Regions from separate parts of the Paenibacillus sp. FSL R7-0313 genome, predicted to be linked through region 2. Evidence: predicted binding sites of a transcription regulator. Region 2 holds the regulator's gene; the other holds the start of a gene.
The links. The regulator Rex, encoded in region 2, represses fermentation and respiration genes when NADH is low (regulators of the CRP and FNR family bind a similar motif). The targets are predictions, from matches to a motif close to TTGTGAAATATTTCACAA.

Region 1: nadA (quinolinate synthase NadA) is a predicted target of Rex. The motif match lies at 1,480-1,497, and genes of this name have one in related genera.

The regions. Positions count from the first base shown of each region.
Region 1 covers NZ_CP150219.1:1,085,680-1,089,890, reverse strand. Annotated here, with positions in the region: gene ftsH (ATP-dependent zinc metalloprotease FtsH) at 1-1,270, shown strand, start outside; gene nadA (quinolinate synthase NadA) at 1,569-2,507, shown strand; gene nadB (L-aspartate oxidase) at 2,543-4,177, shown strand; gene nadC (carboxylating nicotinate-nucleotide diphosphorylase) at 4,174-4,211, shown strand, end outside.
Region 2 covers NZ_CP150219.1:3,816,011-3,820,221, forward strand. Annotated here, with positions in the region: gene dinG (ATP-dependent DNA helicase DinG) at 1-1,158, shown strand, start outside; gene NSQ38_RS16870 (redox-sensing transcriptional repressor Rex) at 1,377-2,030, shown strand; gene NSQ38_RS16875 (amidohydrolase) at 2,017-3,324, shown strand; gene NSQ38_RS16880 (DUF5590 domain-containing protein) at 3,364-3,894, shown strand; gene NSQ38_RS16885 (hypothetical protein) at 4,195-4,211, shown strand, end outside.

The DNA.
Region 1 (4,211 bases), 2.7 Mb from region 2:
GCCATGTATCATCTTTATCGATGAGATTGATGCTGTTGGACGTCAGCGTGGTGCTGGTCTTGGTGGTGGTCACGATGAGCGTGAGCAAACACTCAACCAGTTGCTCGTTGAAATGGACGGTTTCGGAGCTAACGAAGGTATTATCATCGTAGCTGCAACGAACCGTGCAGATATTTTGGACCCTGCCTTGCTGCGTCCAGGACGTTTTGACCGTCAAATTACGGTTGACCGCCCTGATGTAAGAGGTCGTGAAGCTGTCCTGAAAGTACATTCCCGTAATAAACCACTGACCAAAGATGTGAAGATGGATATTATCGCGAAGCGTACAACAGGTTTCTCTGGTGCGGATTTGGAGAATCTCTTGAACGAAGCGGCATTGCTTGCAGCGCGTCGTAATCGTAAAGATATTTCCATGAAGGAAGTTGACGAAGCGATTGACCGTGTCATCGTTGGTACGGAGAAGAAAAGCCGTGTCATCAGTGATCGCGAGAAACGAATCGTTGCTTATCATGAAGCAGGTCATACCATTGTAGGATACTTCCTCGAACATGCTGATATGGTACATAAAGTGACCATTATTCCGCGCGGACGTGCGGGTGGATATGTAATCATGTTGCCAAAAGAAGACCGTATGCTGGTTACCAAGCAGGAATTGCTGGATAAAGTAACCGGACTTCTCGGGGGTCGTGTAGCTGAAGAATTGTTCATCGGAGAAATTGGTACTGGTGCATACAGTGACTTCCAGCAAGCGACAGGTATTGTTCGCAGCATGGTTATGGAATACGGTATGAGTGAGAAATTGGGACCTATGCAATTCGGAAGTTCACAAGGACAGGTATTCCTTGGTCGGGATATCGGTCATGAACAGAATTACTCGGATTCCATTGCTTACGAGATTGATCAGGAAATGCAACGCTTTATCAATGATTGTTATGAGAAGTGTAAAGACTTGCTTGTTAAACATTCAAAAGAGATGCACCTGATCGCTCAAACTTTGCTTGAGGTAGAGACTTTGGAAATGGATCAGATCAAGCAATTGATCGAAACAGGTTCTTTGACTCCAAAAGCAGAGAATGACAATGATGGTGAAGGCACACCAACTGAAGGCGGAGAGCCAATCATCGACAACATCGGAGATGTGCGTGTTCGTATTCAAGGTAAAGATGAAACGCCTGAGCCACCAGCCGGAGATATTCCAAACGAAGCTCCGAATCTGGAAAAGGGTAATAACAATAACCCGGATGATGGCGGAACAAAGCCAACGTCTTAATGCATAATACATCTGGCTATGATAGCAGGTGAAATCAAGAGAGCCCTGGGGCTCTCTTTTTTTATCCATTATTTTAAAAGAGGATAGATAAAGATAAACGGGAGTTAGATGGCGAACCAGTTAGCAAACAGGTGGTTACAGCGCTGTTCCGGGCCTTTTTCATTTATTGACAGAGTCGTGAACGTTGTGTAAATTAGTTGTTAAACCGCTTGTGATTCGTTTCTCAAGCGAAGATAACGACTTAGGTTAGCCCACGAAACAGCGCATGACGCTGTCCCGATAAAGGAGAGGATCACAGGTGGAAGCTCTGGCTTTAGAGCGCAAGGCTGAGATGAACCGCGAGCTGCGTGCGCGGCTTATGGAGTTGAAGAAGGAACGTAATGCCATTATTCTTGCCCATTATTATCAACGTGACGAAGTACAGGAGGTTGCCGACTTCCGTGGAGATTCGTTTCTGTTAGCCCAGAAGGCAGCACAAACAGATGCGGATGTGATCGTTTTCTGTGGTGTTCATTTTATGGGTGAAAGCGCTAAAATTCTTGCGCCCAATAAAACAGTTATTATCCCGGACGAACGTGCGGGCTGCCCAATGGCAGATATGGTGAATGTGGATGGACTACGCAAATTGAAAGCACAACATCCTAATGCCAAGGTGGTTACGTATATCAATTCCTCGGCTGAGATCAAAGCAGAGACTGACATCTGTTGTACATCGGCGAATGCAGTCCGGGTTATTCAATCGGTGGATTCCGACGAAATTATCTGGGTACCGGATAAAAACTTGGGACATTATGTGCAGCAGCATACCGACAAGAAAATGATTATCTGGGAAGGCTACTGCAACACTCACGATATGCTTACAGTCAAAGATGTGGTGGAGATGAGAGCCAAGCATCCAAATGCAGAGTTTGTTGTCCATCCAGAGTGTCGCCCTGAGGTTGTAGAAATGGGTGATTTTGTAGGCAGCACAACAGCTATTCTGGAGTATTGCAAAAATTCATCAGCCAAGGAATTTATCGTAGGTACCGAAGATGGTACAGGATATCAGCTTCGTCTGGATAGTCCGGATAAACAGTTCCACTTTGCTACCAAGTTCCTCGTATGTCCCAACATGAAGGTGAACAACTTGAAGAAACTGGTGAAATGCCTGGAAACGATGAAGCCGCAAATCTACGTGCCACCGGCCGTTGCCGACAAAGCCAGAGAATCACTAGAGCGCATGTTGTTGGTAAAGTAGGATGCGCTACTCTTGCTCCAAGACAGGTGAATAACATGATACCGCAATATTTAGTTGATTTTGATCTGTCTGCGCTACCCATGGTAGAGACGGATGTACTGGTTATAGGCTCAGGGATTGCTGGTTTGTTTACTGCCATTAAGGCAAGTGAACAACAACGTGTATTAATGATCACGAAGAAGTCATTACTTGAAAGTAACACCAGATATGCGCAGGGGGGCATCGCTGCGGTTATTGCTGAGGATGATTCACCTGCTTACCACTTGCAGGATACACTTGTAGCAGGAGCGGGCTTATGCCGCTCCGAAGCGGTAGAGGTATTGGTGAATGAGGGTCCGGACGGAGTGAAGGAACTGATTCGTTTGGGTACTTTATTTGATCTGGAGAACGGCGAGTTGGCGTTGACGCAGGAAGGTGCGCATAGCCACCGCCGTATTTTGCATGCCAACGGAGATGCAACAGGATATGAAATTGTACGTGCGCTTGCGGTCGAAGTGAATGAACATCCCGGAATTGAAGTATGGGATGAGCACTTTGTTGTTGACCTGATTACAGATCGAGGGGAATGCATTGGCGCTCTGGTTCAGAAGGATGACGGATCGCAAGTGTTCGTGAAGGCACAGGCCACCGTTCTTTGCTCTGGTGGGGCAGGGCAACTGTACCGATACACGACGAATCCGGATGTAGCTACTGCCGATGGTGTAGCCATGGCCTACCGGGCTGGGGCTATCGTGCGTGATATGGAGTTTATCCAATTCCACCCCACCTCTCTTTGTTACCCGGGGGCCCCGCGCTTCCTTGTGTCAGAAGCAGTACGCGGCGAAGGAGCATATTTGCGCAATGTGAAGGGCGAACGATTCATGGATCGTTATCATGCCCAGCTTGAACTGGCCCCACGCGATATCGTGGCACGAGCGATTGTTAGTGAGATGGAGTCCACCAACAGTACCTTTGTGTATTTGGACATTACACATGAACAGCCAGAGATGATCAAGCATCGGTTCCCTACCATATATGAGACTTGTATGCGTTATGGATTGGACATGACAACGGACTGGATTCCGATTGCACCTGCTGCCCATTACATGATGGGTGGTGTGAAAACGGATCTAAGTGGAGAGAGCAGCATCTCACGGTTATTTGCTTGTGGTGAGGTGTCTTCTACAGGAGTACACGGAGCTAATCGTCTGGCAAGCAACTCCTTGTCTGAAGCGATTGTATTTGGTCGGAGAATTGTTGATCGTATTCAATCTCTTCCACCGCTTGGTTCATTACAAGTAAGAGGGACTGCGCCTTCATCTGTGGACATGAATAGCAAGATCAGCAAGATCATGGAAGAGCAAAAGCCGGTATCCGAGAGACGCTTACGATTACAGAAAATGATGGTTCGTCAGGTAGGCTTGCGCCGAAATGGTGAGGACCTGCAGAAGGCCATGGACAAGCTACAACAGGAATTGCAATTTTTTGATCAGACACTCACTCATAAGGAAGAGCTGGAGTATGCCAACCTTCTGACCTGTGCCTGGTTAGTTACCAGCGGAGCATTACACCGCGAGGAGAGTCGGGGGGCTCACTATCGTGAGGATTTCCCGGCACGTGATGATATCGTGTGGCAGAAGCATAGTCTGCAGCAGCGAGAACAAGCGATTGTGGAGGAATTGATGTCATGATACTGAACGGATATAATGAAGGGCTTATCGAATC
Region 2 (4,211 bases):
CGTCTGAAAGCATCTCAGAAACCTGCAAAATGGCAGGAGTTGCAGGATCTGGAGAACCAGATCTATGTGACTCTGGGCGATTTGGTTCGCAAAGGGGACAAATTGCTGCTTGAAGTGAAAGAGGATCAGGATGATTATCAATCGGATAGTCTGATCACGGACATTACAGGATTACTGAAAGATCTGACCACATTGAAGGAGAATCTACGTTTCTTCATGCGTATGGATGACGCCAAAACGGTGTACTGGATGGAAGCCAGCGGCCAGTTCCGCAGCAAATCTCTCCAGCTGTATGCCGTACCTGTAGATGTCAGTGCACAACTTAAGGATTTGTTTTTTGATAAAAAGAAAAGTGTTGTGCTTACATCAGCTACGCTTTCGGTAGATAAGTCATTCCAGTTCATGATTGAGCAGCTTGGCTTGCAGGAAGCTTCCGAGAATAATCGGTTGTTAACATCAATGCTGCCATCACCTTTCAACTATCGCGATCAGGCACTTCTGGTGATTCCGCGTGATTTCCCGAGTGTGAAGGGCAGTGTGGGTGATGCGCACTTTGTTAATATGCTGGTGCAATCACTCGCAGAGACGGCAATTGCTACGCGTGGACGCATGATGGTTCTGTTTACTTCATACAAGATGTTGCGACAGGTCTATGATCCACTGAAAGAGGCGCTGTCTGGCAACGACATCTCGTTGCTTGGTCAAGGCGTTGATAGTGGAAGTCGTTCCAAATTGACTCGCAGGTTCCAAGATGCCAAAGCAACAGTACTTCTGGGCACAAGCAGCTTCTGGGAGGGTGTAGATATCCCGGGAGAGGCTCTGACCTGTCTCGCTATAGTGCGACTGCCTTTCCAGCCGCCGAATCATCCGTTGGTGGAAGCCAAGAGTGAGTTGCTTCAGGAACAGAAGAAAAATCCGTTCATGAAACTGTCCGTGCCACAAGCGGTCATTCGTTTCAAGCAGGGATTTGGCCGATTGGTGCGTACAGCAAAGGACAGAGGAATTGTCATTGTTTATGATACACGTGTGATTGAAGCGTACTATGGTAAATTCTTTTTATATTCATTACCAGGTCCCAAAATGGAGCATATGCTCACGGAGCAGATGGTTCCACGAATCACCGAGTGGTTGGAAAAACCTGCTAATGAACAAGAATAATGGTTGTTTTGTTCGTTATATCATTGCATGACACTATCGTTTGGCGTTAAACTTTATTAGATATTTCCGTATCCGATTAAAGCAGTTGCACGTAAGAACTTATAACCTAAATTACAAGGAGCATTCTGTATAAAATGTCACGTCTATCATTGAGTTTATACAGAATGCTCATCTTTTCATCTATTATTTTATCGTGGCCTTGGTAAGGGGGAGCAAGAATGAAATCGGATAAAATTTCGGAAGCGGTGGTACGACGTCTGCCTGTATACTTGCGCTATTTGAGCGAGTTGCACCAGCGTGAGGTGGCTACTGTTTCTTCTCAAGAGCTTGGACAAAGGCTGGATCTGAATCCGGCCCAAATTCGTAAAGACCTGGCTTACTTCGGTGATTTTGGTCGTAAAGGGATCGGGTATGATGTATCCTATTTGATCGAGAAAATTCGTCACATTCTCAAAATCGATCAGCAAATTAATGTAGCTCTGGTAGGTGCGGGTAACCTCGGACAGGCCTTGTCCAACTACAACGCATATCTGAAAGACAACATGAAGATTGTTGCTGTATTTGATGCATATGGACCGAAGATTGGTAGTCAAATCAACAGTTTGACGGTAAAACCAATGAATGAATTGACGGAAGCGGTTAAAACGGATAACATCCGCATCGGTATTATTACGGTTCCGGATACGGAAGCCCAAAATGTAGCCGATCAGCTTATTGAATCGGGAATTGAAGCGATCCTTAATTTTGCACCAACAATTCTAAAAACACCGCCGCATATCCGCATTCACCATGCTGACTTTACAACGGATCTGCTTAGTTTGGCCTATTACTTGGAGACTGGAAAGGACGACGAGGAAGATGACAACAAATAGATGGGTAATTCACAACGGCAAATTTGCCGTTAATGAAGGCGGCACAACATGGAACGTTGTTCAAGGATACATGGTTGTTGAGAATGACAAGATTGTGCATATTGGTGAGACATTGCCGGATGGAGACGAAAATTGTACCAAAGTGGATGGAAAAGGATTGTTCTTCCTGCCGGGTCTGATCAATACGCATGGTCATGCAGCAATGTCGTTACTCAGAGGGCACGGAGACGATCTTGCGTTGCAAGTATGGTTGCAGGAAAAAATGTGGCCGATGGAAGCGAAAATGACTTCAGAAGACGTATATTGGGGAACTTCGCTATCGGTGCTTGAAATGTTGAAAGGCGGAACTACAGCTTTCCTGGACATGTACGATCACATGGATCAAGTTGCCAAAGTTGTGGAGCAATCCGGCGTTAGAGCAGCACTGGCACGTGGTGTAATCGGGCTGTGCTCGGAAGAAGAGCAACTGCGGAAGCTGGAGGAGTCGGCAGCGTTTGCACGTGAGTGGAATGGACAGGCAGATGGTCGCATTACAACCGTAATCTCGCCACACGCACCATATACATGCCCTCCTGACTACATAGAGAAGCTTGTACAGGTCGCGAACGACCTAAACCTTCCTCTTCATACACATATGTCGGAAACGCTTCGTGAAGTCGAGCAGAACGTGGCTGATTATGGACTGCGTCCTGTAGCACATCTGGAGAAACTGGGCTTTTTCTCCCGTCCATCCCTGGTTGCACATGCGGTGCATCTGAATGACGAAGAGATTGAGATTCTGGCCCGTCATGATGTGGCTGTATCCCATAACCCGGGAAGTAACCTGAAACTCGCTTCCGGTGTTGCGCGTGTACCTGCGTTGCTGAAAGCAGGAGTTACCGTTTCACTCGGAACTGACGGACCAGCAAGTAACAACAACCTGGATATGTTCGAGGAAATGAGACTGGCTGCATTGATCCACAAAGGTGTATCTGGTGACCCGACGGCAGTGCCAGCAGGCGAAGCGTTACTACTCGGAACGTCATATGGTGCCAAATCAATCTTCTTGAACAATACCGGAGCACTCCAGGTCGGCATGAAGGCTGATTTTATCGCCTTGGACATTGAACAGGCACATTTCTATCCACATACAGACCTGATCTCACATACGATCTACTCGGCTTCTGCCAAAGATGTTGAGCACGTATGGGTGGATGGGAAACAAGTGGTGAAACATGGCGAATGTCTGACGCTGGATGAAGAGCGCATTTTGCGTGAGTCTCAATTGGCATTTGATGGTCTGCTTGCTCGTTAATTGCAGGATAGAGCATCATAGGGAAAGGAAGTTCGGCTTTTGAAGAAAAAAAAGAAGTGGATATGGATTTCGCTGCTTGCACTGGTTCTGATTCTGTTTGGACTTCAGCGTTATTACGTCCATGTCACGCAGGACCAGCGCAAGGAAGAAGCGCTCGCAATACAGGCAGCACAGGAGCAACTGGGCATTACATCCTATGATGAATTGCGCAAGTACATCTGGGGAGACAAAGAAGGCTCTGACAACATCTACTGGACCCTGATCGGCAAAAACAAGGATAACCAGGATGTTATGGTCTGGGTTAAATTCGATGCAAACAATCAACCGGCTAAGGGTGCAAACGCTGTACACAGTGAGCTGCTGCAGAATGGCATGTCCGAAGCGCAGATCCGCAATCGCTTCAGTTCTGAAGTTCCTGCCGGCGAGATTAAGCGAATCATGCCCGGAGTTGTGAATGGAATATATGTGTGGCAAGTGTATTATAAAGACGGTACGCATAACCACTATCGTTTTTATCGTTTTAGCAACGGAGAACAGGTGGACCTGGTCTACACACTCCCGAACAGCTAGAACAAATAGAGTGACATAGCTAGAGAATGAATGAAACAAAAGAACCGGCAGACGGATATCCGACTGAACCGGTTCTTTGTGTTGCCCGTAAACTTAAATAATTTAAATAGTTAAAATTAATAATTTATTCATATTTTCGCCTTCGAAATTGTATATACGATGTGATATACTCAGATATGTACTCAAAGTTACATTCAAAACAAATAAACCTGTCGAAATTATCGCAGGAGTCAATGTGCACATATTCTTATATACCAATAAGCCAGTAGGTTGGGCCAAAATCTGGGAGGGGTAATTCACTTGAAACTAAAAGTATT